Regions from separate parts of the Curtobacterium subtropicum genome, predicted to be linked through region 1. Evidence: riboswitches for the same ligand, from Rfam matches in the RefSeq annotation. Region 1 holds a riboswitch; the other holds the start of a gene.
The links. Region 1 has a riboswitch for thiamine pyrophosphate ahead of QUG98_RS01060 (ECF transporter S component). Riboswitches for the same ligand answer to the same signal wherever they lie in the genome.

Region 1 (10,843 bases):
TCGCGTGAGGCCTTCTCGGCGTAGGCGTGCAGGCGCTCGCGGCTGGCGGGCCGCGCACCGACGATCGCCTGCCAGAGCAGGTCGGCGAACACGGCGTCGTCGAGCGGCGCGAGCGACTGCAGGCGCTCGAGTGCAGCGGTCCACTCGGAGCCCAGCTCGGCCAGCACCGTGATGCGGGCGCGGGTGTCCTCGCTGCGCTTGGTGTCGTGCGTGGTGAGCGTGGTCATGGTGTGCGGCCAGCTGCCCTGGCGGTCGCGCTGTGCCTGGTGGAAGTCATCGACGGACACGGCGAACAGGCTCGGGTCCGCGCCGACCTCGCTCAGGGTGGTGAGGCGCGACGTGCGGTAGAACGCGGTGTCCTCGACGCCCTTCGCCATCACCATGCCCGACGTCTGCTGCAGCCGGACGGCCGCCGCGTGACCCGGGTCGACGAGCGCCGGGGCGATGCGGTCGATCACGTCGTCGAGGTCCGGACGGGCCTCGGCTGCGCGCTCGAGGGCGTCGATGAGGTGGTGGACGCCCTCGGGCAGGTACGTCCGGTAGACCTCGAACGAGGCGACGATCTCGGCGACCGCGTCGACGATCCGGTCCTCGGGCACATCGGGCGCCACCGGGGCGAGGAGCCGGGCGAGCCGACGGACCTCGCTGCCGAGGATGCCGTCCGCGATCCCACGTCGGGTGTCGTGCGTGAGCTGCTGCCAGTCGGTCGGCTCGGCACCGGAGGCGGCTGTGAGCGGCTGTTCGCCGGCGGGGTCGACGAACACCCGGTCGACCACCGCGAGGGCGTCGTAGCCGGTGGTGCCGTCGACGGGCCACGACGACGGGAGCTGCTCGCCCGGTTCGAGGATCTTCTCGACGAGCGTGTACGCACCGCCGGTCAGCTCGTGCAGGTCCTGCAGGTACCCGGCGGGGTCGTACAGGCCGTCCGGGTGGTCGATGCGCAGGCCGTCCACGAGCCCGTCGCGGAACCATCCGCCGATCGTGGCGTGCGAGGACGCGAACACCTCGGGCTCCTCGACCCGGATGGCGGCGAGGGTGTTCACGGCGAAGAACCGGCGGTAGTTGAGGTCGTGGTCGGCACGCTTCCAGTGCACGAACTCGTAGTGCTGGCGGGCGTGCACGGTCTCGACGTCGTCGCCGTCGTGCACGGTGCCCTCGGCGGTCGGGTAGGCGGTCTCACCGACGTACAGCCGATCGTCCCGGAGCTCGACCGCGTCGAGCAGCCGGTCGTCGAGCACCGGGATGCGGATGCGACCGTCGCCGGCCTGCCAGTCGACGTCGAAGGCCCAGACGACGGGGGAGCCCTGGCCGGACTCGAGCAGCGACCACCACCAGGGGTTCGCCTCGGGGGTGGCGACGCCGACGTGGTTCGGCACGATGTCGACGAGCACGCCCAGCCCGGCGGCGTGCGCGGCCTCGGCGAGCGCCCGGAGCGCGGCGTCGCCGCCACGCTCGGTGTCGACGTGCGAGTGGTCGACGACGTCGTAACCGTGCTGGGACCCGGGTTCGGCCTGCAGCACGGGGGAGAGGTAGACCCAGTCCGCACCGAGGGTGCGGATGTGGTCGACCACGCCCTGGGCGGTAGCGAGGTCGAAGTCGGCGGTGACCTGCAGCCGGTAGGTGGACGTGGGGACGCGGCGAGCGCTCACGCGGTGGCTCCTGTGGGTTCGGGTTCGGTGTCGGGCGAGTCGGTGTCGGGGGAGTCTGGGCCCGCGGCGCGTGCGGACGGGGAGGACTGGGCCGCGTCGGACCCGGGATCGGTCGCGGACGCGGCGGTCGATGCCGCAGGGTTGGTCGGGGTGGACTGCCGCCCGCCCTCGACCGACTCGACCTCGGTGGTGGTGACCTCGTGGTCGGGCTCCGCGCGGAGCACGATCATCGACCGCGCCGGGACGTCGAGCGGGGTCCCCGCGTCGAGCACGGTCTCGCGCGCCCCGGGTTCGGCCGTGTCGATCCGCACGGTCCACCCGGGGGAGTACTCCTCGGGCGGCAGCGTGAACGTCACGACGTCGTCGTGGGCGTTGTAGTAGGTCAGGAACGCCACGTCGGTGACGCGCTCGCCCCAGCGGTCGCGCCCGCGGATGCCCTCGCCGTTCAGGTACATGCCGACGCTCTTGCCGAAGCCGGAGTCCCAGTCCTCCGGGTCCATCGCGTCGCCGGAGGGGGTCAGCCACACGACGTCGGGCAGCGGTTCGCCCTCGCCCCGGCGCACCGGGCGGCCGTTGAAGTAGCGGGTGCGGCGGAAGGTCGGGTGGTCGTGCCGCAGCTTCACGACGTCGGCGGTGAACTGCACGAGTTCGTCGTCGGCGTGCTCCCAGTCGATCCAGCTGATCGCGGAGTCCTGCGCGTACACGTTGTTGTTGCCGTGCTGCGTCCGGCCGAGCTCGTCGCCGTGGGCGATCATCGGTACACCCTGGCTGAGCAGCAGCGTGGCGAGGAAGTTCCGCCGACGCTGGAGCCGGAGCGCCGCGACGTCCGGGTCGTCCGTCGGTCCCTCGACCCCGGAGTTCCACGACCGGTTGTGGCTCTCGCCGTCGTTGTTGTCCTCGCCGTTGGCCTCGTTGTGCTTCTCGTTGTAGGCGACGAGGTCGTACAGCGTGAAGCCGTCGTGCGCGGTGATGAAGTTGATGCTGGCCTTGGGCGTCCGGCCGTCGTGCTCGTACAGGTCCGCCGACCCGGAGATGCGTGAGGCGAACTCACCGAGGGTCGAGGGCTCGCCCCGCCAGAAGTCGCGCACCGTGTCGCGGTACTTGCCGTTCCACTCCGACCACTGCGGCGGGAAGTTGCCGACCTGGTACCCGCCGGGGCCGACGTCCCACGGCTCGGCGATGAGCTTCACCTGCGACACGATCGGGTCCTGCTGCACCAGTTCGAAGAAGGCCGCGAGTCGGTCGACCTCGTAGAACTCGCGGGCGAGCGCTGCGGCGAGGTCGAAGCGGAACCCGTCGACGTGCATCTCGGTGACCCAGTAGCGCAGGGAGTCCATGATGAGCTGCAGCGAGTGCGGGTGGCCGACGTTGAGCGAGTTGCCCGTGCCGGTCGTGTCCATGTAGTACCGCTTGTCGTCCTCGACCAGGCGGTAGTAGGCGGCGTTGTCGATGCCGCGGAACGACAGGGTGGGGCCGAGGTGGTTGCCCTCTGCCGTGTGGTTGTAGACGACGTCGAGGACCACCTCGATGCCCGCGCGGTGGAGTTCGCGGACCATCGCCTTGAACTCCTGCACCTGCTGCCCGCGGTCGCCGGAGGACGAGTAGTGCGAGTGCGGGGCGAAGAACCCGATGGTGTTGTAGCCCCAGTAGTTCGACAGCCCCTTCTCCTGCAGCGTCGAGTCGTTGACGAACTGGTGCACGGGCATGAGCTCGAGCGTCGTGATCCCGAGCCGCTTGAGGTGCTCGATCACGGCCGGGTGGGCGACGCCGGCGTAGGTACCGCGCTGCTCCTCGGGCACGTCGGGGTGCGTCTCGGTGAGGCCCTTGACGTGCGCCTCGTAGATCACCGTCTCGCCGTACGGGATCCGGGGAGCCCGGTCGCCCTGCCAGTCGAAGAACGGGTTGATGACGACGCCCTTCATCATGTGGGACGCCGAGTCCTGGTCGTCGGTCGAGTCCGGGTCGCCGAACGTGTACGAGAACAGCGCCTGGTCCCAGTCGATGTCGCCGCTCGTCGCCTTGGCGTACGGGTCGAGCAGCAGCTTGTTCGGGTTGCCGCGCAGCCCGTTGGCCGGGTCGTACGGGGCGTGCACGCGGAAGCCGTACTCCTGCCCAGGGGCGACGTTGGGCAGGTACGCGTGCCAGACGTGGGCGTCCACCTCGACCAGGTCGACGCACTCCTCGTTCCCCGCGTCGTCGAAGAGGCACAGTTCCACACGGTCGGCGACCTCGCTGAACAGGGCGAAGTTCGTGCCGCTGCCGTCGTAGGTCGCCCCGAGGGGGTACGGGTTGCCGGGCCAGGTGTGCAAACGGTCCTCCAGGTCTGGGTTTCGTCAACATATCGGCGCCAGCCTCCGGCGTCCGCAGACAAGCCACAGCCGTGGACACCGCGGGCCCGACCCCGGCCTGTGGAGGAACCGCCGAGTAGCCTCGCGCGCATGGCCAACATCGTGAGTCAGATCGCAGACAAGGTGCGCCCGGTGGGCGTCTCGACGAACTACGGGGAGCCGGTCGAGGTCGGCGACCAGACCCTGATCCCGGTGTCGATCGGCTGGTTCGGCTTCGGCGCCGGCGGCGACGACGAGAACGGCGGTGGCGGCGGTGGCGGCGCATCGATTCCCGTCGGCGCCTACGTGCGCCGCCCGGGGCAGGACCTGCAGTTCGAGCCCAACCTCGTCTCGCTGCTCGCGGTGAGCATCCCCACCATCTGGGTGACCGGCAAGGCCCTGAGCAAGGTGATCCGCGCCCTGAAGAAGTGACCCACCGGACGGGAGGCTCGTGGCGACGCCGCCACGGGCCTCCCGTCCGTCACGTGGGCGCGTCACGGGACGTGACCGCGTCTAGACTGCTGCCACACACACGGGAGTCCGGGACCGCCGGGCTGAGAGGGAGCGAACGGCGCTCCGACCGTCGAACCTGATCCGGGTCATGCCGGCGCAGGGAGGAGTCAGCAACCATGCCTGCAACCACGCAGTCCGCAGTACCGTCCACCGCTCCGAAGCGCTCGCTGCGCTGGCGGGTCGTCGACATCGTCGTCGCCAGCGTCCTCGCCGTCGCGATCGGTGTCGTCTTCAAGCTCTGGGAGTTCGGCTACGAGCCGATCAGCGCCGTCGCCGGTCTGGTCCTGCCGGGCACCCAGGCGCTCTTCGGCGGGGTCTGGCTGCTCGCCGGACCGGTCGTCGCGATCGTCGTCCGGAAGCCCGGCGCCGCGCTCTACGCCGAGATGGTCGCCGCCAGTGTCGAGGCGCTGCTCGGCACCCAGTGGGGGTGGCTGACGCTCGAGGCCGGTCTGGTGCAGGGCCTCGGTGCCGAGCTCGTGCTCGCACTGTTCCTGTACCGGGCGTACCGCCTGCCGGTCGTCGTGCTCGCCGGTGCCGCCGCCGGCCTCGCCCTCGGCATCAACGACACGGTGCTCTGGTACCCGGGGCTCGACGCGGCCTTCAAGACCGTCTACGTCGTGTCCGCCGTGGTGTCCGGCGCCGTGATCGCCGGACTCGGCTCGTGGCTGCTCGTGCGGGCGCTCGCCGCGACCGGGGTGCTCTCCTCGTTCGCAGCGGGGCGTGAGCACGCCCGACGGTCGCAGGACTCGCGGACGACCTCGGCGGACGCGGTGGCCACCGACACCACGACGCCTGCCGCCGAGCAGGCCGAGCGCGGGTCCCGCGCCGCCCGGTGACGACCGTGTCGTCCTCGGGGGCGGCGCGCGTCGCCTTCCGTGACTGGGGTTGGCGGTACGCCGGGCGGGACGCCTGGGCGGTCCGTGGCCTGGACCTCGTCGTCGAGCCGGGCGAGCGGGTCGCGGTCGTCGGTCCCTCGGGCGCCGGCAAGTCGACGGTACTCCGCGCGGTGGCGGCGGTCCTGGCCGACGAGCCCGACCCCGACGACGACACCGCGGCCGCCGTGCAGGGCTCGGTCCTGGTCGACGACGCCGACCCCCGCGCGGTCCGCGGGCGCGTCGGCCTCGTCATGCAGGACCCGGAGGCCCACACGGTGATGTCGCGGATCGGCGACGACGTCGCGTTCGGGTGCGAGAACACCGGGGTGCCCCGAGCCGAGACCTGGGAACGGGTCAGGCACGCGCTCGGGGTCGTCGGACTCGACCTGCCGCTCGACCGGTCCACGAGCCGACTCTCCGGCGGGCAGCGGCAGCGTCTGGCGCTCGCGGGGGTGCTCGCGATGCGTCCGGGCGTGCTCGTGCTCGACGAGCCCTGCGCCAACCTCGATCCCGAGGGGGTGGCGCAGGTCCACAGCGCCGTCCGGGCACTGCTCGATGCGACCGGCGCGACCATGCTCGTGGTCGAGCACCGGATCGGAACCTGGCTCGACCTGGTCGACCGCCTCGTGCTGCTCGCGCCGGGCGGCGGTGTCGTGGCGGACGGTGCTCCGGCGACGGTGCTCGCCGAGCACGGGGCTGCCCTGACCGCGGCCGGCGTCTGGGTGCCGGGCGCCGGACCGGCCCGGGGCTCGTCCCGAGCGGGCGGCGGTCCGTCGCGCGACGGAGGTGCGACGCCAGGGGGTGGTGGCACGTCGCGAGGGGCCGGCGCTCCGTCTCGATCGGACGTCCATCCGTCGCGCGCGGACCTCCGTCCGTCGCGGGCGGGCGGAACCGCACCGGGTGCACCGCTCGACGATGGCACGTTCCGCCCGTTCGACGGGGGAGCGGTGCTGCTCGAGGCACTGGGACTCGCGACCGCGCGCGGGAGCATCCTCCGACGCACGGGCGGCACCCGCGTCGGCAGCGACATCCACCTCGGGGTGCGGCGCGGCCGGGTCCTCGCGGTCACCGGACCGAACGGCGTCGGCAAGTCGACGCTCGGCCTCACCCTCGCGGGACTCCTGCGACCCGCGGGCGGCACACTCCGGGCGACGCCGGCGCTGGCCGGGGACGCCGGTGCCGAGCCGCACCGCTGGACGAGTCGACAGCTCGCGTCCCGGATCGGCACGGTGTTCCAGGACCCCGGACACCAGTTCGTCGCACGGAGCGTCCGCGAGGAGCTCGCCGCCGGTCCGCGCGCGCTCGGCCTGCCGGACGCGGACGAACGGGTGGAGGACCTCCTCGACCGGTTCGGGTTGCGGCACCTCGCCGACGCCAACCCGTTCACGCTGTCCGGTGGCGAGCAGCGGCGGCTCGCGATCGGCGCCGTCGTCGCCTCGAGGCCGCCGGTGGTCGTGCTGGACGAGCCGACCTCGGGGCAGGACCGCGCGACCTGGCAGGCCGTGGTCGACCTGCTCGGGGCGACGGCGGACGCGGGGACGGCGCTCGTCGTGGTGACCCACGACCGTGACCTCGTCCGCGCGCTCGACGCGGACGAGGTCGTGCTCGCCGCAGACGGCGCGCACCCCGCGTCGACGACGAGTGGCGGCGACGAGTCGTCGGCGGACGCTCGGGCCGAACCCGGGACGAGCGGTGGCGGCGACGAGTCGTCGGCGGACGCTCGGGCCGACACGGCGGACGGTGCCGACCTGACCCGACCGACCACGGAGGTGCCCCGGTGACCACCGCGACCACGCAGGCCGACGGGGGCGGCCGAGCCGCGCCTCCCGGCCGGACCCGACGCGGGATCGCCGGCATCCAACCCGTGGCGGCGATGCTCGGCGTGCTCGCGCTCGGTGTGTGCCTCGTGACGAGCCTCGACGTCGTGTCCGCGACGGTCGCGCTCGCGCTGGAGCTGCTGCTCCTGCCGGTGCTCCGGATCCCACCGCGGACCCTGCTGCTGCGGGCGTCGCCGGTGCTCGTCGCCGTGCCCCTGACGGCGCTGAGCATCGCGCTGTACGGACGGCCCTCCGGGCGGGAGTGGTTCGACCTCGGCTTCGCGCACGTCACCGACGGGTCACTGACGCTCGCGTTGGCGACGGCGCTGCGCGTGCTCGCGGTCGGGCTGCCGGCGGTCCTGCTCTTCGTGGGGGTCGACCCGACCGATCTGGCGGACGGGCTCGCACAGCTGCTGCGGCTGCCGGCGCGGTTCGTGCTCGGGGCCCTGGCCGCGGTCCGGATGACGACCCTGCTCGGCGAGGACTGGCGTCAGCTCGCGATGGCGCGACGAGCGCGGGGGCTCGCCGACCACGGACGTCTGCGGCGCGGGGCGTCGATGGCGTTCGCCCTGCTCGTGCTCGCGCTCCGACGGGCGACGACCCTGGCGGTGGCGATGGAGTCGCGCGGGTTCGGCGCTCCCGGTCCGCGGACGTGGGCGCGGCCTGCACGGTTCGCGGGACCGGAGTGGGCGGTGCTCGCCGTTCTGGTGGGCATCGGGGTCGTGTCGATCGCCGTCGCCGTGGCTCTCAGGAGCTGGCGTGCCTGAGGACGGGCGGCCCGCACCCGTCGTGACCACCGGGGCGGCGGCGCTCGGCTCGGGACCCGGCGGACTCGTGACCACCGGCCCCACCGGGCCCTCGGCACCCGACGCGGCGCTCGTCGAGGGGCTCGCCGCTGCCGCCGCCGGGGCTGCTGCCGCCACCGGAGGTCGGCTCGTCGTCCTGGTCGACGGACGCTCGGGGACCGGCAAGACCACGCTCGGTGATGCCCTCGCGGCACGGCTCGGCGCCGGAGTCGTGCACCTCGACGACGTCTACCCCGGGTGGGACGGGCTGCGGGCGGCCTCCGACGCGGTGGTGTCGGACGTGCTCGGGCCGCCGTCGGGGTACCGGCGGTGGGACTGGGAGCGGTCCGAGCCCACCTCGTGGGTGTCGATCGAGCCGGACGCGCCGCTGGTGGTCGAGGGGTGCGGCGCGGTCTCCCGGGCGTCCGCACCGCTCGCGACGCTCCGGGTGTGGCTCGAGGCCGACGACGAGGTCCGACGCGACCGGGCGATCGGCCGCGACGGCGAGGTGTTCGCCCGCGAGTGGGAGCGCTGGGCGGCGCAGGAGCGGGCGTTCATCGCCGCCGAGGAACCGCGTGCGCTCGCCGACGTGGTCGTGCGGACCTAGCCGCGCGTCCGCGCCCGCGCGCGCCCGCCCGCGCCCGCCCGCCCGCCCGCGCGCCCGCGCCGCTGCCGGCGAGACTCGGGCTCACCGACACTCCTCGCGGCCGGGAGCGTAAGCACGGTCGCTCAGCCCGAGACTCGGCTCCCGACTTCGGCACCGGCACCGGGCGAGCCCCGCCGCGCGTCGCGCACCGGGTCCTCCGCGAACACCGCTGCCACCACCGAGAGCACCGCGTACACCCCGAGGTACGTGCACAGGATCCACGGCGAGCCCCCGCCCACCTCGACGAACACCGCCGCGAGCAACGGCGTCAGCCCCACCGAGAAGATCGACCCGATCTGGTACCCGAGGCTCATCCCCGAGTAGCGCCGGCCCGTCGGGAACTGCTCCGCGAACCACGCCGCCTGCGGCCCGTAGATGCTGTCGTGGAACACGCTCATGCCGATCAGTGCCACGAGGGGCAGCAGCACGAGCGGCCCCGCGTCGAGGAACGCGAAGAACGGCCAGATCAGCACCGCGATCCCGACCGCCGACCCGATCGCGAGCGGCCGGCGCCCGATCCGGTCCGACAGCCACCCCCAGAACGGCGTCGACACGAGCGACACCGCCGAGATCACGAGCACCGTCTGCAGGCCCGCCGCCGAGCCCTCCTCGCCGCGCTTCGCGCCGAGGTAGGTCAGCGAGTAGGTCGTCAGGATCGAGTACAGCGCCGGCTGCACGAGTCGCAGCCCGGCGGTCACCAGGATCGACCGCCCGTGTCGGCGGACCGCCTGCCACACCGGGAAGCGCTCGACACCACCGGACGCGCGCAGCTCCTGGAACACCGGGGCGTCCTGGACACCGAGCCGGATGACGAGTCCGACCGCGACGATCACCGCCGAGAACAGGAACGGCAGTCGCCAGCCCCACGCCAGGAACGCCTCGTTGCCGAGCACCGTCCGGACGAGCGTGAACACCCCGGTCGCCAGGAGCATCCCGCCCGCCGACCCCATCTGCGTGAACGCGCCGAACAGCCCTCGGTGCCGCACCGGCGCGTGCTCGACCGACAGCAGCGCCGACCCGCCCCACTCGGCACCCGCGGCGACACCCTGCAGCAGCCGCAGGACCACGAGCGCGACGACCGCCCCGACGCCGATCGTCGCCGCAGAGGGGATCACCCCGATGAGGGTCGACGCGATCCCCATGAGCACGAGCGACGCGACGAGCAGCTTCTTCCGCCCGATCCGGTCACCCAGGTGCCCGGCGACGATGCCGCCGAGCGGCCGTGCGACGAACCCGACGCCGTAGGTCGCGAACGACGCGATCACGCCCACGGCGGGCGTCACGGACGGGAAGAAGGTGGGGGCGAAGACGAGCGCCGAGGCCGTCGCGTACAGGTAGAAGTCGTAGTACTCGACGGTCGTCCCGACGAACGACGCGAGGGCGACGCGACGTCGGGTCGCGTTCGTCGACGGATCGGTGGGACGGACGGGAGGCGCGGCTGCGGTCGTCTGGGTCGGCATGACCCAGGAGCATGGTCGCCGCCCGGCCGCGACGGAACACCGCCCGTAACGCGAGGTCACGTCATGACCGTCGGAGCGGCCTCCCCGGGGAGCATGGGGGCATGAGCGATGCACCGACCCGTCCGCTGCGCTTCGCGGCCTTCGTCATGAACACGACGTCGCACATCCAGCACGGCCTCTGGCGACACCCGGACGCGCGCCAGGCCGACTTCGACGACGTGACGCTGTGGACCGACCTCGCGAAGACGCTCGAACGCGGGAAGTTCGACGCGATGTTCTTCGCGGACGTAGTCGGGACGTACGGCCCCGCCCGTGGCGACTACGCGACCAACCTCCGCGAGGGCCTGCAGATCCCCTCGAACGACCCGTCCGTGCTGCTCTCCGCGCTCGCCGTGTCCACGGAGCACCTCGGCCTCGCGTTCACCTCGAGCGTCATCCAGGCGCACCCCTTCGACTTCGCCCGCAAGGTCTCGACCCTCGACCACATCACCCGCGGCCGCATCGGCTGGAACGTCGTCACGAGCGCCCTCGACAGCGCGGCCCGGAACTTCGGTGCCGACCGGCTCGAGGAGCACGACGAGCGCTACGCCTGGGCCGAGGAGTACCTCGAGGTCTGCGCGAAGCTCTGGGAGGGGTCGTGGGACGACGGCGCCGTCCTCAAGGACCCGGTGCGCGGGTACGCCGACCCGGAGAAGGTGCACCGCATCGACCACCACGGGAAGCGGTACGACGTGCAGGGGCCGCACCTCAGCGCCCCGTCGCCGCAGCGCA
Region 2 (10,843 bases), on a different contig from region 1:
CCGATGCCCGCGCGCGCGACCGACGGCAGCGAGGGCGCCGGCGCTGACACCGGTGACGGCGGCGGCGACCCCGGGCGCGACGGTCTCACCGCCTCGTGACCACCTCGTTCGTCCTGCTCTCGGACACCCACCTGCCGAAGCGCGCGAAGGACCTGCCCGCCGCGCTCTGGGCGGACATCGACGCCGCGGACCTGGTCGTGCACGCGGGGGACTGGGTCGACCTCGCGACCCTCGACGCCGTGCAGGGACGGTCCCGCCGATCCGAGGGCGTCCGCGGCAACAACGACGGGCCCGAGTTCGACGACCGGCTGCCGCTCGTCGCGCGGTTCACCGTCGAGGACCTGCGGTTCGCCCTGGTGCACGAGACCGGGGCCGCGACGGGCCGCGAGCGTCGGGCCGACGCCGCGTACCCGGACACCGACGTGCTCGTGTTCGGGCACTCCCACATCCCGTGGGACTCGGTCGCGCCGTCGGGCATGCGCCTGCTCAACCCCGGGTCGCCGACGGACCGCCGTCGACAGCCCGACTTCACCTGGATGCGGGGCACGGTGGACGAGCGCGCACTGACGGTCGAGACGGTCCGCCTGCCCCCGGCAGCCCGCTGACGCGACGCAGCGGTCGGGACGGCGGGCACGGACCGCGCGGACCCACCGGACGGGAGGCGCGGCTGGTGTCCGCCCCGTGCCTCCTGTCCGTCCCGCGGCGGGTGCTACCGCCGTGGTCCGGTCAGCCGCGCCAGCCGAGCGGCTCCGTGGGCATCCGGAAGAACGCGAGCTCCCACTCGGTGGACCGCCGGTGCGCCCGCGCCATCCGCCCCCGCTCCGCCGGGTCCGCAGCCGCGGCGAGTGCCTCGACCCGTGCGGTCGCCGCGGCGCTCGCCGCCGCGAATGTCGGGTCCCCGTACGCACCGAGCCAGTCCGCGAAGGGGTGTCCCTCCGGGGCGTGCCCGAGCTGCGTCCCGACCCAGGCGTAGACCCGGAAGCACGGCAGCACGGCGGCGGCGAGCACCCCGAGCGACCCGCTGTCGGCCGCGTCCTGCAGGTGGGCGAGGTACCCCGCGCAGGTCGGGTGGACCGGGTCGGCGGCGTGGGTGCCGGCCAGACGGCGGTGGTGCAGGTCGCGTGCCTCGTCCGCGCAGCCCTGTGCGGCTGCGGCCCAACCCGCCGCGGCGTCGCCGTCCGCGGCCGTCGCCAGGAGCCGGAGGTGCTGCTCGTAGGCCCGCAGGTAGTGGACGTCCTGCGCGAGGTACCCGGCGAACACGTCCGGGTCGAGCGTGCCGTCGGCGAGGCCCTCCAGGAAGGCGCACGAGAGCGTCGCGTCGAGGGTCTCCGCGACGTCCGTCCACCACCGGTCCGTCCAGGTCACCGCGGGCAGGGCGGCACGGGTGCGGGCGCCGTGGTCGACCGGGCCGTTGCCCGTCCCGACGTGCAGGGCGTCGGCACCCCGGAGCGCGTCGGTGAGCCAGGACTTCGCCTCGCCGACCGCGAGCTCCCAGTCGCCGTCCCGTGCCGTCAGCGTCGCGATCGCGCTCGACAGCGCGCACCCCGTGCCGTGCGTGCTGGTCGTGGCGACACGCGGCCCCCGGAAGGTCCGGGCGGAGCCGTCCGGGCGGACGAGCACGTCGTCGGAGGTCGGGCCGGTGTCGTGACCGCCCTTCGCGAGCACCAGGACGTCCCAGCGGCGGGCGACCAGGCGCGCGGCCTCCAGGGGTGTGGCGGCGGTGCCCCCGGCGAGCGCGACGAGGTCGGTCAGCTCCGCGCGGTTCGGGGTCACCAGGTCGGCGAGGGCGAGCAGGTCGCCCACCGCGGCGGCGGCCTGCGGGTCGAGGAGCCGGTCGCCGCTCGTCGCGACCATCACCGGGTCGACGACGACCACGGGCGGGCGGTGCTCGCGGAGCCAGTCGGTGACGGTGCGGACGACCTCGACGGTGCCGAGCATCCCGACCTTGACCGCGTCGACCACCACGTCGTCCGACACGGCGTCGAGCTGCTCCCGGAGGAACCCGACGTCGGGCACGTGCACCGACCGGACGCCGTGGGTGTTCTGCGCGACGAGGGCCGTGACGACGCCCATGCCGTAGCCGTCGTGTGCCGTGATCGCCTTGAGGTCCGCCTGCAGCCCCGCGCCGCCGGTCGGGTCGGTGCCCGCGATGCTGAGGACCCGTGGGACGAGCAGCCCGCCCGGTCCGGCCCCCGTGCTCGGCCCCGTGAGCACGGTCGCTCCTGAGCCGGAGCCGGTGCCGCTCGCGGTGACGGTGCCGGCGCCGGGGGCGGTCATGCCCCGCTCCACGCCCGGACGTACGCCGCTGCCGCCGCGTGCGGGTCGGAGGCAGCGCAGATCCCGGACACCACGGCGACGCCCGCGGCACCGGCCGCCCGCAGCGGTGCGACGTCGTCGAGGGTGACCCCGCCGATCGCGACGCAGGGGACACCGAGCGGTCGAGCGGCGCGCGCGATCCGGGCGACACCGTCGGTGCCGAGCGCCGGCGGGTGGTCCGGTTTCGTCGCGGTGGGGTGGACGACACCGACCCCGAGCAGGTCCACCGTGCCGCTGGGCAGCTCCGCGAGGGCGGCGAGGTGCTCCGGGGTGTTCGCGGTGAGCCCCACGTGGGCGTCCGGCCCGAGGAGCGCCCGGGCGGCGGCGACCGGCAGGTCCGACTGGCCGAGGTGGACGCCCGCGACCCGGTGTCCGGCACGTCGGGCGGCGAGCGCGACGTCGGTCCGGTCGTCCACCACGACGGTCGCGCGGTCCCCGACGGCGTCGGCCACCGCGGCGGTCAGGGCGAGGAGGTCGCGGACCGGCGCCTGCTTGTCGCGCACCTGCACGAGCCGCACACCGGCCTCGACGGCGGCTCGGACGACGCCGAGCACGCCCCTGCCGTGCCGGTCGACGAGCACCGGGTCGGTGACCAGGTAGACGCCGAGGTCCGCCGGGGCGCTCACCGTCGGACCGCCGCGGGCGCCGCAGGACGTGCCGTGCTCGGTGGCTCGGACCCCGTGCTCGACGGCTCGGACCCCGCGCCCGGCGGCACAGGGTCCGTCGTGACGCGTGCCACCCGGAGGACGTCCTCGGGGGTCAGCGCGGCCAACCGGTCGAGGAACAGCGGCTGGAACGTGCCGGGCCCGCCGGCGTCCCGCGCGGCCAGCTCGGCCGCGACCGTGTGCACGACGGTCCCGGCGACGGCTGCCGCGCCGGGGTCCTCCGGGACCACCGCGGCGAAGGCGGCGACCACGGCGCCGAGCGCGCAACCGCCCCCGGTGATGCGCGTCAGCAGCGGCGTCCCGTTCGCGACCCGCACCACGCCCGTGCCCGGCGCGACCAGCAGGTCGACGGGACCGGACACGGCCACGGCGCCCACGAGCCTCCCGTCCGACGCCCGGAGCGCGGCCTCCCGTGCCTCGTCCGTCCGGGCGGTGCTGTCGACCCCGCGGCCGCCGTCGGCGGCGCCGAGCAGGGCGAGGACCTCCGAGGCGTTGCCGCGCAGCACGGACGGGCGGAGCGCGAGCAGCTCGTGGGCGAGTGCCGTGCGGACCGGCAGCGAGCCCACGGCGACGGGGTCCAGGACCCACGGGGTGCCGGCGTCGACCGCCGCGCTGGCCGCCTCGACCGACGCCGCGCGCGGCTCGGGGTGCGGTGTGCCGGTGTTGACGAGCAGGGCGTCGGCCACCCGGGCGAACGGGCCGGCCTCGCTCGTGACGTCGACCATCGCGGCGGAGGCGCCGAGGGCGAGCAGGACGTTCGCCGTCACGTTCTGCACCACCGTGTTCGTGATGCACTGCACCAGGGGGCTGCGGGCGCGCACCTCCTCCAGCAGCGTGGCGGTGCGGGCAGCCCAGTCCGGGGACGGGGTGCCGGCGGATCCGGGTACGGGCGCAGCGGTGTGCATGGACGATCCCTTCGCGAGTACGAGCTCGAGCAGGTTCGACGGGTGTGATCTCAGCCGCTCGGTGCGGCACCCCGTGTCTCGGACGACACCGTACACGACGTCCGACGACGTCCTCCGGGCACACCGGGGGTGCGGTGTGCCAGTGTTGACGGGTGCCTGACGTGACCCCTCCCGGACCGCCGCCCGGACCCCGAGACCCCGGCGACGCGTGGGCCGTCGGGCCGGACGGCACGAAGGCCTGGGGACGCTTCGGCGCGGCCGGCCTGCTCGTCGACGACGGCGCCGGACGCGTGCTCCTGCAGCACCGCGTGGAGTGGAGCCACCACGGCGGGACGTGGGGCATCCCCGGCGGCGCGCGGCACCAGGACGAGGACGCCGTCACCGCGGCGCTCCGCGAGTCGGCCGAGGAAGCGGGGGTGCCCGAGGACGGCATCGACCTCCGGCACGTCGCCGTGCTCGACCTCGGGTTCTGGACCTACACGACCGTCGTCGGCCGGGCCCGGGACCCGTTCGAGCCGGTGATCGCCGACCGCGAGAGCCTCGCTCTGTCGTGGGTCCCGGTCGCCGAGGTCGACGCGCTGCCGCTGCACCCGGGCTTCGGAGCCTCGTGGCCGGCGCTCCGAGCCGCGATCGAGACCGTCCCGCACGTGGTGGTCGACGCGGCGAACGTGGTCGGCAGCGTGCCGGACGGCTGGTGGCGGGACCGCGCGGGTGCGGCGGAGCGACTGCTGTCGTCGGTGGCGGCGCTCGCCGCACGGGGGCTGGACGCGCGGGAGCTCGGACTGCCGTTCGCGCGGTGGTGGCCTCGGTGGACGGTGGTGCTCGAGGGCGAGGCGCGCGGCGCGGCCACGGCGACGGCCGGGGGCGGGGCAGGGTCCGGGTCTGCGGCCGACAGCGCCTCGGTCGGGGTCGTCCGGGCCGAGGGCTCCGGCGACGACGCGATCGTCGACGCCGTCCGCTCGGCGCTCGACGACGGCCACGCACCGGTCGTCGTCGTCACGGCGGACCGCGAGCTCCGGACCCGCGTCGAGGCCCTGGGGGCCGAGGTGCGCGGCCCGGGCTGGTTCCGCGAGCAGTAGCCCGACCCCGGGACCACCGGCGCGCCCCGGGTCGGGCGTGCCGCTGCCGCCACTGCGAGCACTGACGCCCCGGTGTCGGGCGAGCCGCTGCGTCAGGCCTCGGGCACGTACCGCTTCGACGACACCAGCAGCGCCACCCACGACGCCACGCCGAGCCCGACCACGACGGCCAGGACCACCGACACCGGCACCCCGGCGCCGCCCACGACCGCCGCGATGACCGCCGGCGCGAGGAACCCGCTGTACGCCACCGCGTAGAACGCCCCCGTCAGCCCGGCCAGGTCCCGCGACCCGGCGATGCGCTGCACCTCGAGCAACGAGGACACCAGCGCGGTCCCCATCCCGACACCGATCACCACGTTCGCGGCGAGCCCGACCCACACCGACTGCAGCTCGATCGCCACGAGCACGATCCCGATCCCGACGGTCACCACCGCCACCGCGGTCACGAGCCCGCGCGCCGAGGACACCGAGTGCACCCGCTTCGCGAACGGCTGCACGGCGCTCGACACCCCGAGCGCCACGACGGTCGCGGCCGTGGCGAACACGAGCCCCCACGCGCCGGTCGCACCGGCCAGCCGGGTCGGCAGGTACCCGTAGCCGATCGCGGCCGACCCGAAGATCCACGGCGCGGCGACGACGACGACGCGCGTGAACCGGCGGTGCCCGGCGCTCGGGATCGCGAGCTGCCGCCACCACGGCCCGGCCAGACCGCCGTCCACCGCGGTCTCCGGTGCCCGCCACACCACGAGGGCGAACGGCGCCGCGACGCAGACGTGCACGAGGAACGGCAGGACCTCGGGCACGGGACCCCACTGCGCGATCCCGCCGGCGACGAGCGCGCCGATCCCGGACCCCAGCGTGAACGCCAGCGATGCCCGCCGTGCACCCGAGCCGGCGTCGGCCGTCGGGTCGTACCGGCCCTGCGAGAGCTCCTTCACCCAGCTGTTCCCGACCGCCATCGCGATGCCGACGGTCACCCCGGAGAACAGTCTTCCGGCCGCCAGGAACCCCGGCCCGAGCGGCCCGAGTGCCAGGAGTCCGCTGCCGACGACCGCGGCGCCGATGCCGACGAGCATGAGCGGTCTCCGTCCGTGCCGGTCGGAGAGCGACCCGGCGACGAGCAGCGCGGGTGCGAGCCCGAGCACGTAGACGCCGAGGAAGGCGTTGACGAGCAGTGACGAGTAGTGCGCCCGCTCCTCGTACATGAGCAGCAGCGGCGAGAACTGGTTGCCGCCCCACGAGCACACGAAGACCGCACCCCAGACCATCGCCCACGGCGCCACCCGGCTCGCCGGCGCCGCGACGGACCCGGTGGTCGGGACGCTCCCGGTCGCGCCGCTCACAGCGCACCCCGGTGCGAGGCGACGTGGGCGCGGAGGACCGCGGCGTACCGCTCGGCGTCGCCGTCGTCGAGGGCGGCGGCGAGTGCGCGGTGGTCGTCGAGCGACGCCTGCAGCTGCTCCGGCCGGACCCGCATCAGCTGGTGCCGGAGCCGCTGCTGCCGGTCGGCGAGCGTCCGTGCGAACAGGACCGCGATCGCGTTCCGCGACGCCGCGATCACGGCTGCGTGGAACGCCGCGTCACGCTCGACGAACCGGTCGACGTCGCCGTCCGCGACCGCCGCCTCCTGCTCCGCCAGCTCGGCCCGGAGGCGCGGTGCCAGTTCCGGCGCGCGGCCGTCGGTGACGACGCGGGTCGCGGCCGTCGACTCGATCGCCTCGCGCATCTCGAGCACGTCCGCCGCCTCGTTCGGCGACATCGGGCGCACGACGGCGCCCCGGCGGGCCCCGAGCAGGATGAGCTCCTCGGCCGCCAGGCGCAGGAACGCCTCGTGCACGGGTGTCCGCGAGACGCCGATCTCCTGGCACAAGGCGTTCTCGCTGATCGCCGTGCCGCCGGGCAGGTCGCCGCGGATGATCGCCCGCTTGACGTGCTCGTAGGCCCGTTCGGCCGCGGGTACCTCCGTGCTGGTGTCACTCACGACCACCGATCCTACGTCTTGCATGCAAGCTTGCATCCCGAATGCAGCGAGAACGTCACACGGTGTTCGTGACCGGATCGAGACATCCACCGGCCGCCGTCGCTACGCTGACCCTCACGTCAACGGAGACGTACCGATCAGGAGGTCACGATGGAGCGTGTCACCAGAGCCGACGACCGCGTCCACCGCCCTGCGGGGCCCTGGACGCCGACGGTCCACCGGCTGCTCGCGCACCTGCACGAGCAGGGGTTCGTCGCGGCCCCCGAACCGATCGCCGTCGGTGGGGCGGTCGAGACGGTGAGCTTCGTGCCCGGCACGGCGGGGAACTACCCGTGGAGCACCGAGATCGCGAGCGAGGCCGCCCTCGTCACCTCCGCGCGGCTGCTCCGCCAGTACCACGACGTCGCGGCGACGTACCCGCGCGACGCGACCGTCGACGTGTGGTCGCAGGCGGAACGACTGCCGGTCGAGACGATCGTGCACGGCGACTTCGCGCCGTACAACTGCGTCTACGACGGCATCGCTGCCGTCGGGCTCATCGACTTCGACACCGCGCACCCCGGACCGCGCGTGTGGGACGTGGCGAGCGCCGTCTACCGGTTCGCGCCGTTCACCACCGGACTGGTCGAGGGCAGCACCGCCCCGGGGCTCGACGAACGCCTCGACCGAGCGGCGGAGTTCTGCCGCGCCTACGGGCTCGACGACCGTTCCCGCGGGGTGCTCGTCGAGACGATGACGGCGTCGCTCGTCGCCCTCGTCACGACCATGGAGACCGAGGCCGCGGCGGGGAACCCGAAGTTCCTCAGCGACCTGGAGCACGGGCACGCGGACCTGTACCGTGCGGACGTCACGTGGATCGAGTCGCACGCCGACGCGATCCACGAGGCGGTCACCGCGGGCTGACCCCGGCGCCCAGGCGCCCCGACGGCCTGATCGCGAGACGCCGGCGTCGCCGCAGGACTCCGTCGAGTCATCGAGACGCCGCCGGATCCCGCGGCGTCTCGACCGGCGCGAGGCGTCTCGCGCAGACGCCGGCGTCTCGGCGTCTCGGCGACGAGACGCACGCGCCGGACGTGCACCGGGCCTCCCGGCAGCTCCCAGCGCGCACGCGGCGGACTCCGATGCTCCAGCGGGTAGGGTCGCAGGGCCATGACCGACAGCCCGGCCGACGCCACCCCGTACGAGGTCCTCGGCGTCCCCGCGACCGCCGACGACGACGAGCTCCGTCGCGCCTACCGCCGGGCCGCCCGCGAGACCCACCCGGACCTCGGCGGCGACGCCCGGCGCTTCCGCCAGGTGCAGATCGCGTGGGAGCGCATCGGGACCCCGGCCGCCCGGCGAGCCTACGACGCAGGCTCGCGTGCATCGGCACCGCGGACGGCGTCCGGTCCGTCCGGCTCGTCCGTCTGGTCGCACGACGACGGCGGCGGCTTCGCGCCCCCGACCGCCCGCCGCGACTCCCGGCCGCGTGCGCGCTCGCACGGCCACCCGGGCGGTCGCTCCCGAGAGGTCTTCCTGCAGGCCCAACGCGAGTGGGTCGGCCTCGGCGACCCGATCGAGGACCCGTACGACCCCGCGCTCGTCCGGTCGGCGCCTCGGCACATCCGGCGCCTGCTCGCCGAGGCACTGGCCGAGGAGGCGACGGCCGCGATCGTGTCGGAGATGGGCATCGGTGTGAGCGTCTGGCACGACCTCGACGCCGGCGCCGAGGGCAAGCTCGACCACGCCGTCCTCACCCCGACCGGACTCTGGGCCGTCGAGTCGATCGACTGGGGAGCACCCGTGCGGATCGAGCACGGGGAGATCGCCGGTGAGACCCTCGCGCCGGGGGAGCGCCCGGTCAAGGAGCTCGTCCGCGCCGCCCGGGCCGTCCAGAAGCAGACGCGCGTGAAGTTCACCGGGCGACTGATGGTCGTGCCGGACGCCGCCGTCGACGAGGACGTCCAGGTCGTCGGCCCGGCGCGGAAGCCCACCGCGCTCGTGGTCCGGCGGAGCGCCCTCGGGCAGGTCCTGAACGGGGTGTTCTCGCCGGAGGGCTCCGTCGACGTGTTCGAGATCCGCGACCGCCTGCAGCAGACCGTCCGCTTCGTCTGAGGCGCAGGACCCGGGGCGTCAGCGGCCGCGGAGCTTCTCGAGGTCGCGGCGCTCCCGCTTGCTCGGACGGCCGGCGCCGCGGTCGCGCGTCGGGACGGAACCGGCCTCCTCGCGGGGGAGCCGCGGCGGGGTGCGGTCCTCGAAGTGCTTCGCGGCCTCGGTCGCACTCGTGCGCTTGAGGATGATGCCCCGCACGACGACCACGCGGTCGAAGCCGTGCTGGCGGACCCGGACCTCGTCCCCGGGGGCGATCGGCTGCGCCGGCTTCGCGCGCTCGCCGTTCACCCGAACGTGGCCGGCCTTGCACGCGCTGGTCGCCGCGGAGCGGGTCTTCGTGATCCGCACCGCCCAGATCCAGCTGTCGACGCGTGCCTTCTCCATCCGCCCAGCCTAGGCGGACCGGTCCTGCGAGCAGGCCCTACGCTCGACCCGTGCAGGAACCGCGGCAGCAGGACGCCCTCGCCCGGGCACTGGCGCTCGGAGTGCTGTCCGACGCGGCGCTCGGCGACCGGCTCGTGGTGCGGGCGCGGCACGGGGACGGCGCGCAGGACGCCCTCGGCACGCTGACCGCACGCACCACCGACACGGTGACGATCGAGACGCGCCGGGGATCCCGCGAGGTCCGGCTCGCCGACGTCGTCGCGGCGAAGCCCGTGCCCCCGCCACCCCCGCCCCGACCTCGCCGGCCCTGACGCCGACCGCCGACGCCGCCGGTCACCGGCGAGCCGTCGGCGTCCCCGCAGCGGCCGCCACGTAGCCTCGACGCATGGCCGTCCCCGTCCCGCTCGGCACCGAGGACCGAACCTCCCGCCTCACCCTCCGCCGTCCCGACCGCTGGCGCCGCGAGGACGCCCCGCAGGCCGACCTCCGGCTGACCGGTGACGACGTGGTGCTGACCGTCCGCTCCCGTCCTTCGGAGCGCACGATCGCCGAGGAGCACACCAGCCTGCTCGAACGCCTGCCCGGCTCCGTCGAGGGGCTCCGGCTCCTCGGCTGCGACCCGTGGCCCGCCGCCGGAGCACCGGCCCGCCTGGTCGAGTACGTCCGCCCCCACGAGGAGGGCGACGTCACCGGCACGCACCTGCTCTTCGTCACCGGACGCCACCGTGTCGACCTCACCGTCGAGCGGCCGCTCACCCGGATGCTCGCCACCGACGACCTGGTGTCGAGCGTGCTCGAGTCCGTCCGCGCCACCGAGCCCGTGCCGTCCCGACCGCAGCGCGAGCTCGAGGCACTGCCGGTCGCCGCGCCGGAACCGCAGCTCGACGGGACGCACCTGGGGCCCGACGCGCTGACCACCCTGCGCAGCCTGGCCGGCCGCCGCTGGGACCCGATGCTCCTGCGCTCGCCCGCCGGTCGCAAACTCGTGCAGACCGGGCTCGTCGGACGCCTCGGGACGCTCCCGGAGGCCACCCAGGAGCTCCTGGCGCCCTGGACCGACGACACCCCGCCGATCACCCTGGAACAGCGGCTGCCCGATGGGCGGACCACGCGCCTCCAGGCCTGGTCGGAGACCGTCGTCGACGGGACGGACGAGACGGGCGGCACCGTCGCCCGGCTGCCGGTCGAGCGCGTGGTCGCGTTCGCGGCCGGGAGGCTCGGCATCCGCCCGTCGTGGACCTTCCCGTTCCGCACGGGGTCGGTCCGCGCGGACCTGCTGTCCCGCAGGACGGGTACCGCCGCGACCGCGCCGGACCTGCCGGCGGCCGTCGCCGATGCCGACCCGCGCCTGGCGCGCTTCTGGGCGGCACCGTGGACGGTCTCGTCGATCCGTCGGCCGGGGCGGCCGGTGCCGGTCGT

Region 2: it holds a riboswitch for thiamine pyrophosphate, as region 1 does, so the genes downstream of both, thiM (hydroxyethylthiazole kinase) here and QUG98_RS01060 (ECF transporter S component) in region 1, are expected to answer to the same signal.

The regions. Positions count from the first base shown of each region.
Region 1 covers NZ_JAUCMM010000001.1:217,809-228,651, reverse strand. The annotation lists gene treY (malto-oligosyltrehalose synthase) at 1-1,649, opposite strand, end outside; gene glgX (glycogen debranching protein GlgX) at 1,646-3,958, opposite strand; gene QUG98_RS01065 (spore germination protein GerW family protein) at 4,088-4,408, shown strand; TPP riboswitch at 4,499-4,610, shown strand; gene QUG98_RS01060 (ECF transporter S component) at 4,606-5,325, shown strand; gene QUG98_RS01055 (ABC transporter ATP-binding protein) at 5,322-7,145, shown strand; gene QUG98_RS01050 (energy-coupling factor transporter transmembrane component T family protein) at 7,142-7,948, shown strand; gene QUG98_RS01045 (nucleoside/nucleotide kinase family protein) at 7,941-8,573, shown strand; gene QUG98_RS01040 (MFS transporter) at 8,696-10,072, opposite strand; gene QUG98_RS01035 (LLM class flavin-dependent oxidoreductase) at 10,174-10,843, shown strand, end outside.
Region 2 covers NZ_JAUCMM010000004.1:183,360-194,202, reverse strand. The annotation lists gene QUG98_RS08335 (MarR family winged helix-turn-helix transcriptional regulator) at 1-99, shown strand, start outside; gene QUG98_RS08330 (metallophosphoesterase family protein) at 96-605, shown strand; gene thiD (bifunctional hydroxymethylpyrimidine kinase/phosphomethylpyrimidine kinase) at 727-2,277, opposite strand; gene thiE (thiamine phosphate synthase) at 2,274-2,942, opposite strand; gene thiM (hydroxyethylthiazole kinase) at 2,939-3,886, opposite strand; TPP riboswitch at 3,875-3,970, opposite strand; gene QUG98_RS08310 (NUDIX domain-containing protein) at 4,039-4,965, shown strand; gene QUG98_RS08305 (MFS transporter) at 5,058-6,311, opposite strand; gene QUG98_RS08300 (GntR family transcriptional regulator) at 6,308-6,949, opposite strand; gene QUG98_RS08295 (phosphotransferase) at 7,100-7,852, shown strand; gene QUG98_RS08290 (J domain-containing protein) at 8,099-9,043, shown strand; gene QUG98_RS08285 (RNA-binding S4 domain-containing protein) at 9,062-9,424, opposite strand; gene QUG98_RS08280 (hypothetical protein) at 9,475-9,735, shown strand; gene QUG98_RS08275 (hypothetical protein) at 9,810-10,843, shown strand, end outside.